Linked DNA regions of Methylovirgula sp. 4M-Z18. The protein of the gene in region 2 interacts with the protein of the main gene of each other region in a pairwise test. Links are inferred from orthologs where the notes say so. Each region holds a gene or a part of one and is shown on either strand. Other genes may lie near its edges.

Region 1 (3,761 bases), 770 kb from region 2 along the record:
TGGACACCGTCCGTCCGGGAACCAGGTTGCGGCTGCGGATCGCCAATGTGTCGAGCCAAAACATCATGCTCGCGAGTTTTTCGGGGGCCCAGCCGCTGCTCATCGCCATCGACGGTCGGCCTTCCGCCCTGTTCGAGCCATCGCGGCAAACCTTGCCGATGGGGCCGATGGCGCGTTTCGACATCATGCTCGACATGCCGCAAGAGGATGGCGCGAAAGTTCGCTTGACCCTCTATCATGACGAGGGGCCGAAGGGTCCGTCAGGCGACGGCGATCCCAATCAGGTGCTCGCGGAATGGACGGCGCAGGGCGCGCCTGTCGCCGCAAGGCCGCCCATCGCCAAACTGCCCGACAATCCGGCCTTGCCTGCGGCCATCCCGCTCGAGAACGCGCTGAAATTCGAATTTGCCGTCGCAAAGGATCGGATGTGGTCGCTGAATGGGGCGAGTTGGACCGGCACACCGGGCAAGCCGCTGTTCAGCGCGGCGCGCGGCCGCCCCATCAGCATCGGCTTCGCCAACCATTCCGATGAGGCGATCGACCTGGCGCTGCACGGCCACCATTGCCGCCTGCTGCATCCGATGGACGACGGCTGGGAGCCCTATTGGCGCGATTCCATCCTGATTCCGCCGCGGCAGACCCAGCATGTCGCGTTCGTGGCGGGCGAGCCGGGCAAATGGATGATCCACGACGCGATCCTCCCGCATTTCGACCAGGGACTGGCCGGCTGGTTCGAGGTCACATAAGGGCGCGCAAAACCTGCGGCAGCGCCTCGGGCAAATCCTCGGCGATGAGGCCTGGACCGAAGACATTGGCCGCTTCGCCATGCAGCCACACCGCACAGGACACCGCCTCGAAAGCCGGCATGCCCTGCGCCAAGAGGCCGCCGATCAACCCGGCGAGTGCGTCGCCGGCTCCGGCGGTGGCGAGCCAGGGCGGCGCATTGGCGGCAATGGAGGCCCGGCCATCAGGCAAGGCGACGACCGTGTCGGGGCCTTTGAGCAGGATCGCGGCGCCGGAGATGTGCGCTGCTTGGCGCGCGGCCTCAAGTTTTGCGTGAAGTTTAAGATCGATATTTTTCGAATTGAAAAGTCTTGAAAATTCCCCATCATGCGGCGTCAGAACGACTGGCTTCTGCGAGGCTCGAATAGCCCCCCAAAGCCGGTCCGCCTCGCCGGCGAAGCTGGTCAAGGCATCGGCATCGAGCACCACCGCCCTGGTGTCGGGTTCGGTTTTGAGGGCCGTCAGAACGAGGTTGCGGGCCGCCTTGTTCACCCCAAGGGCCGGCCCGAGCACGATCGCATTCTTGCGCGGATCGGCCAAGATGTCGGCGAGTTCGCGCACGTTGCTGCAGGATTTGAGCATGATCGCCGTCAGGTGCGCCGCATGGATGGGCAGCGCGTCCTTCGGCGCCAGCACGGTCACCAGCCCCGCCCCCACCCGCAAAGCCGCGCGCGCTGCAAGCCGCGGCGCGCCAGTTGACAACGGCCCGCCGGAGAGAACCGCCGCATGGCCGCGGCTGTATTTGTGGCCGATCACCTGCGGCCGTGGCCGCACAGCCTGCCAAAGATCCGGCTCATTGGCGCAGATCTGCGGCCGAATCGTTTCAAGCACCGCGTCAGAAATGCCGATATCCGCGACACGGACGATCCCGCACAGCACGCGCCCGGGCACTAGCAGATGGCCGGGCTTGCGGCGGAAGAACGTCACGGTCAGGTCGGCCTGGATGACTGGACCTGCCGCGCGGCCCGTATTGCCGTCGAGCCCGGACGGCACATCGACGGCGACGATCTTCGCGTCGCTTTGCCGCACCTTTTCGACCGCAGCGGCCGCCGCACCGTCGAGCGCGCGCGTCAAGCCGGCGCCGAACAGCGCATCGACGACCAGCGTGCAGCCGGCAAGATCGAGATCCGCCAAATCCGCGACCGGGCCGTCCCAGGTCTCGGCCGCTAAGGCAGCGTCGCCTTTCAGAGCCTCCTTCCGGCCAAGCAGAAACAACCGAACGTCGGAGCCGCGCCCCTGCAGCAGGCGCGCCACCACGAAGCCGTCGCCGCCATTGTTGCCGGGGCCGCACAGCACCGCGACCCAGCCCTGTTGCAAGCCATGCGTCTGTTCAAATTCGAAAATCTCCCCCGCAACCGCAGCCCCTGCCCGCTCCATCAGCGTAATGCCCGGCGTGCCGGCGGCGATCGTCAGCCGGTCGGCTTCGGCCATTTCGGCGGTGGTGAGGAGCGCGGCGGAAGATGGGGCGAGAAAAGTCATGCGCGAAACGTGGCGCAAGGCGCGTGCCGGAGCAAGGGCTCTGTCTGCGCGAGGAGCCGTTAGAGATCCAGCGACCAAGTCTGCCCGACGAGGTCGTGGCCGAATGAGTGGTGCGGTTCCTCATGCACCAGCCGGAACCCGGCACGCTGATAGAGACGCAGCGCAGAGGTCAGGATGCTGTTGGTCCACAGATCGATCCGTCTGTACCCGACCGCGCAGGCGCGCTCAACGCAGGCGTCGACAAGCATCTTACCGACGCCCATGCCGCGTGCCTCTGGCTCGACATAGAGCAGCCGGAGCTTGCCGACTTCCGGCTTGTCGCTGCGCACGAGGAAGATCGAGCCAACCATGCGGCCGTCGAGGTCCGCGATCCACGCCGCTTCGCGCGCCGGATCAAACGATTGGCGGAAGTCAGCAAGAATGCGGGCAACCAGCGCTTCATAATCATCGTTCCAGCCATATTCCTCGGTGTAAAGAACTGCCTGCCGGTGAACAACCAGGCCGAAATCGCCTGCTCTCGGGTCGCGCAAGGTGACACTCGGCGCCGACTCGGCCTCGAATATTTTTGTCATGGTATGGGCGGCCGCAAGCATACGGGTGCGCCGCACAGGCGGCAGCGCTTCGAGCATCGCGCCGACGGTCGCGCGCGTGTTTGCCTCCAGCGCGGCGAAAGCATCCAGGCCCGCTGGCGTCAACGACAACAGCCGGTGCCGGCCGTGCTGCGGATCTTCGCGGGTTCCGACCAATCCGCGATCGCCGAACCGCTTCAAGGTGCGGCTGATCTGCGCGCGATCCAGATTCAGTGCCCGCGAGAGTTCCGCCGCGGTCGGGTCGGTCCGGTGGGCCAGTTCATACAGCACGCGCGCCTCGCCCAGCGCGAAGGGGCTTTTGTCGAGATGGGAATTGAGCAGGCCGAGCCGGTTTGTGTAGACGCGGTTGAAGGTCCGCAGGGCTGCAACGTCTTGCTCATGGCTTGAGGTCGGCATGCGACACGCTCCACAATGTTGACTGAATCAACACTATGCAATGTTGACTGAGTCATCAATTAGGTTCTTTTGCCCGACCATTTTTCTTGACAATCCGGCCAAGGCCCCTTGATGAAGGGCCATGTCCGAGATCCACGTCGCCGCCTTCTACCAATTCGCCCGCCTGCCGCAGTACAGGGAGCTGCAACCGCGGCTGCAGGCCGCGTGCGACGAAAACGGCATCAAGGGCATCGTGCTGCTCGCACCCGAAGGCATCAACGGGACTATTGCCGGCGCGCCGGATGCACTGCACCGCGCCATTGACCAAATCCGCGAGATCACGGGTTTAAAGGACCTCGATACGAAATTGTCCCATGCCGAGACCATGCCGTTCTTGCGCATGAAAGTGCGGCTCAAGACCGAGATCGTGACCATCGGCGACACCGGCGTCGATCCGACCGCGCGGGTCGGCACCTATGTGGAGCCCGAAGACTGGAATGCGCTGATTTCGGATCCGGACGTCGTGGTGATCGA
Region 2 (4,521 bases):
CCGACGTCGCCAGAGCCCTGGCCGCGCTGAAGCGGCCCCATTGACCGCAGGACATTTTGTTCGAGCGGACCATCGTCTTTATCGTCACACACATCCCGGGCGCCGAACAGAGCCTGTGGGGCCCGGACGATCGAACTCACCCTCCATGCGCGCCCGGGCCTCTGGCGACAGCGCGTCGCTCTTTGCGGCAACGACTCCGACGGAGTCGGAGGCGTTTTAACGGCCTGAGAAATAAAGATTTTCTTCCTTATCCCGCTTGATGAATGTGATGATTGTAAAATAACGTCTTGCTGTCCATTCAGTGGACTTCGCGCTTAGAGCCAGAATTCGGCCGTTTGGGGCGGTCGGAAAAGCATGGGACTGAAGCATGATCGCCAACCCTTTTGACGATAGGCCCGAACGATTTCGCTCGAAGGCGATCCTGACCTACACGTTTCTCATCGCGGCCAATATCGCGGCCTGGGCCTGGGCCTGGGTTGCGTTCTCCGACCACCCCGCCCTGCTCGGCACGGCGCTGCTCGCCTACACGTTCGGACTGAGGCACGCGTTCGACGCCGATCACATCGCGGCGATCGACAATGTCGTCCGCAAGCTGATGCAAGAGGGAAAGGCGCCCTATTCGGTCGGCTTCTTCTTTTCGCTCGGCCATTCCACGATCGTCGTGTTGGCCTCCGTCGCCATCGCCGCCACAGCTGCGGCACTTCAGGGCAAGTTTGAACAATTCCACGACATCGTTGGCATAATCGGGACCGCGGTCTCGGCGCTGTTCCTGCTCGCTATCGGCATCGCCAACCTGTTCATCCTGAAAGGCATCTGGCAGGCCTTTTCGCGCGCGCGGCGCGGCGAAAAAATCGTCGAGGAAGACCTCGACGCCCTTCTTGCCGGGCAAGGCTTTATGGTCCGGATCTTCCGGCCGATCTTCAGCGTTGTGTCACGCTCCTGGCACATGTACCCGGTCGGCTTCCTGTTCGGGCTTGGGTTTGACACGGCGACCGAGATCGGGCTGCTCGGCATTTCCGCGGCCCAAGCGGCCGTCGGCATGTCGTTCTGGACCATTCTCGTCTTTCCAGCCCTATTTACCGCCGGCATGTCCTTGATGGACACGACCGACAGCATATTGATGACGCGGGCCTATGGCTGGGCGTTCGTCAACCCGATGCGAAAGCTCTGGTACAATATGACGATTACCGCCGCGTCGGTCATTGTCGCTGTCTTTGTCGGCGGCATCGAGGCGCTCGGCCTCGTCAGCGAGAAATTGGGATTGCAAGGAGGCCTGTGGGACATCATCGGCAGTCTCAATGACAGCCTCACCAGCTTTGGTTATGCCGTTGTCGGTATCTTCGTCGCAAGCTGGCTCGTTTCGGCAGCGATCTACAAGATGAAGGGCTACGACAATATCTCCGCAACAGCCGCGCAATGAACCGCGCATGGTTTCGGCGCCGCTAAAGTTCGCTAGGCACCAACCAGGCGCAGCGATCCAACAAAGCCAATAATATCAGTAAATTATAGTGGTGGTGGGAGAGGAAGGACTCGAACCTTCGAAGGCCTAGCCAGCGGATTTACAGTCCGCCCCCTTTGCCGCTCGGGACACTCTCCCATCTGGCATCCCGAAGCGGGATCGACAGGTCGGGGGCGCTTATCTCTAAGCCTCGCGCCCGTGTCAACCCCTTCAAACTCTCCTACCCGTAAAATCCCCGATCTTAATCTCTTTTGTTTGCGAAATAGCGACGAACGTGGGAAGGCTGACGGCGAATCCCGAAGGAAAGGAAGCAGCTTGGCCAAGCGACCACCCCATCACCGCGAGAGGACCAATACGTCCGGTGGCGCGCCGCGGCGGCCTGACTCAGGGCGCAATGTCTCGCGCCCTGGGCAGAAAGTCGGCGGCAAGGACGGGCGCGGGCCCAAGCTACGGCCCACCGCCGGCCCGGACATCGCCCTGCTCTGGGGCTACCACCCGGTCCGCGAAGCCCTGCGCTCCGAACGGCGAAAGCTCGTCACGCTCTGGGCGACGGCCGCCGCGGCCGAGCGGCTTGCGCCGGAAATCGCGGCGCGCCACTTGCAGCCGCGCATTGTCAGCGCCGAGGAACTCGCCGCCCGCGTGCCCACCGATGCGGTTCACCAAGGATTGTTGCTGGAAGCACGCCATCTCGAGCCCATCGACATTTCGGAGGTGCCCGAAAAAGGCCTCGTGCTGGTACTGGACCAGGTGACCGACCCGCACAATGTCGGCGCGATCATCCGCACGGCCGCCGCCTTCAATGTCGATGCGCTCGTCACCACCGAGCGCCATTCGCCCGAACTCGCCGGCGTTTTGGCCAAGAGCGCCTCGGGCGGCCTCGAACATGTGGCGATCTGCGCCGTCACCAACCTCGCCCGTGCCCTGACCGAACTGCAGGATCAGGGCTATCAGGTGGTGGGACTTGATTCGGAGGGGCCAGCGCCGCTCGAACAGACCGTCCTGTCCCGGCCGCTGGCCCTGGTGCTTGGCGCGGAAGGCAAAGGCTTGCGCCATTTGACCCGCGAGCGCTGCGACGTGCTGGCACGGCTCGACGTGCCCGGCAAGATCAAGAGCCTGAACGTCTCCAACGCCTGCGCGGTCGCGCTCACCCTCACCTTGGCGCGGCTTGGCGAAATGTGAAGTTGCAGCGCTATTTCACACGTTCGATCAAGCCTTGCGCCGCAGCGGGATTCAGCACCTTGTGGCCGCTGATAACGTAAAGATAGACGTCGCGCGGCGCCGGCTTTGCAGCGGCGGCAAAGGTCTTGATGTCCTTCGGCGCCGATCCGGCTGCCCAAGCTTTCGCCCGCTCTGCCCATTGATCGAGGGCTTTCGCAGGATAGCCGTGCTTTTCCCCCTCTTTCGTACCCATGATGCGCGCATAGACGAAAGGCGCGCTGATATCGCCGATCTGCGGATATTCGGAATCTGCCGCGATCACGACACCGACGCTATATTTGCGGACAAGAGCAATGAAATCGCTGTTGCAGAAGCTTTCGTGCCGCACCTCGACCACGTGGCGCAAAGGCCGCTTGCCGAGCTTTTCAGGGAGCAGCTTGAGAAAATCCTCGAAATCCAACGGATCGAACTTCTTCGTCGCCATGAATTGCCAATTGATCGGCCCGAGCTTGGGCCCAAGCTCATTGAGGCCGCTGGCAAAGAAGCGCTCGATTGTCGCCCCCGCTTCGGCAAGCACGCGCCGATTGGTGGCAAAACGCGGCGCCTTGAGCGAAAATACGAAATCGTCGGGCGTCTCGGCCGCCCATTTGGCAAAGGTTTCGGGTTTCTGCGCGCCATAATACGTGCCGTTCACCTCGATCGAGGTCAGCTTGCCGGCCGCATATTCGAGTTCGCGCTTGATCGGCCATTTCGCCGGATAGAACGCGCCCCGCCAGGGCTCGTAGGTCCAGCCGCCGATTCCGACGTAGATCCTGCCTTGCTGCGCCATACGTCGCTCCCCGTTCACTGAATGCTCCCGTTCGAGGGCAAAAACCTCCGCGCCATCTCGGAACGGGGCAGCCTGGCTTGCGCCCCAAGTAAATAGACACGGTTTGTTCTCATTCGTCAATGCGCCCTCGCCCGCAAAGTCCCGGCCTGGGTAACGCTCCCCGGTGAAAATATCGCTTTGCAAGGGATGGTTGCAGCAGCGCGAGAGCATTTTGCGTTCTTTCAGAATCGCAAAATTGCTCTACATCTTTGTTTTATCGCATTTTCGCTACGCGGACCTGCGGTTCCTAACCGAAAAGTCGCGCAACTTTTCGGCAAAATGCTCTAATGCCTCCGCAGCGACGTCTGCCTGGGTGATCGGCATGAACAGGACAGAAGCGCGTCAATTCCAAATGGTGGAAGCAAGTTGGCGCGAACAATGCGCGGTCGTCTTCCTCCTGCTGTGGCAAATGTTCGGAATCTTTCCCGTCGGCCGGGCGGGCGTTCTGATCTATCCGCTGCTCAATCTTCTGGCGTTCGGACTATTGCTCTATTTCCTCGTGGGCCTGCTCGAGGGCGGTCTCTCGGTCTCGCGGCGAATCGTGCGCGCTCTCATTGTCGCGGCCACAGCGTTTTTCTTGGCTCTGATCTTCGTGCCGCAATTGGCCGGGACCTGGGCACGAATCGAGCACGGCAAGACGGCCCTGATCAGACCGATCGCCAGCATCTACCGCTTCGACGACACGCGGCCGCTGCTCCTCCTGTCGCGCGATTGCGGCGCCTTCTATCGCTGCGCGCTCATCGCCAACCCGAGCGATCAGGATCCGTGCGACCCGAATATGCTTGAAGGCGCAAAATTTGATCGTGAGATTGATTTCAGCGAGTTTACCTTGGCGAATATTATGCCGACCGCCGCAATCAGCACGCATTATTGTTCCGCGATCTATAAAAGCAAGTATATGCCTTGGCCCGGCTTTTTCCTTTGAGCGGCCGCTGATGCACGACCAAAGCATGATTTGCCACGCGTCGACTTCCCCATCGACGATCTGAGTTTTTCAAGTTATCTTGTTCACAAATAAACAAGTGCCTGGGGAGGT

The links. The genes of interacting proteins can lie anywhere in the genome.
Region 1: the proteins of V9T28_RS05705 (region 2) and V9T28_RS09425 interact in binary tests that used the Escherichia coli proteins (3 or more experiments, as listed by UniProt). The link is inferred for Methylovirgula sp. 4M-Z18 from one-to-one orthologs.

The regions. Positions count from the first base shown.
Region 1 is NZ_CP149574.1:2,033,685-2,037,445, reverse strand. The notes cover bases 1-2,951. They hold V9T28_RS09425 (NAD(P)H-hydrate dehydratase), read right to left. Parts: upstream 2,263-2,951; coding sequence 739-2,262; downstream 1-738. Other genes in these bases: V9T28_RS09420 (bifunctional helix-turn-helix transcriptional regulator/GNAT family N-acetyltransferase), read right to left, coding at 2,322-2,951; V9T28_RS09430 (multicopper oxidase family protein), read left to right, coding at 1-746. Also shown: more of V9T28_RS09420, read right to left, coding at 2,952-3,248; oxygen-dependent tRNA uridine(34) hydroxylase TrhO, read left to right, coding at 3,370-3,761. UniProt on the Escherichia coli protein: Bifunctional enzyme that catalyzes the epimerization of the S- and R-forms of NAD(P)HX and the dehydration of the S-form of NAD(P)HX at the expense of ADP, which is converted to AMP.
Region 2 is NZ_CP149574.1:1,259,326-1,263,846, reverse strand. What follows is about bases 806-3,706. They hold V9T28_RS05705 (TrmH family RNA methyltransferase), read left to right. Parts: upstream 806-1,774; coding sequence 1,775-2,638; downstream 2,639-3,706. Other genes in these bases: V9T28_RS05700 (DUF72 domain-containing protein), read right to left, coding at 2,649-3,446; V9T28_RS05715 (HoxN/HupN/NixA family nickel/cobalt transporter), read left to right, coding at 806-1,420. Also shown: V9T28_RS05720 (hypothetical protein), read left to right, coding at 1-44; more of V9T28_RS05715, read left to right, coding at 368-805; V9T28_RS05695 (hypothetical protein), read left to right, coding at 3,808-4,410. UniProt on the Escherichia coli protein: Specifically methylates the ribose of guanosine 2251 in 23S rRNA.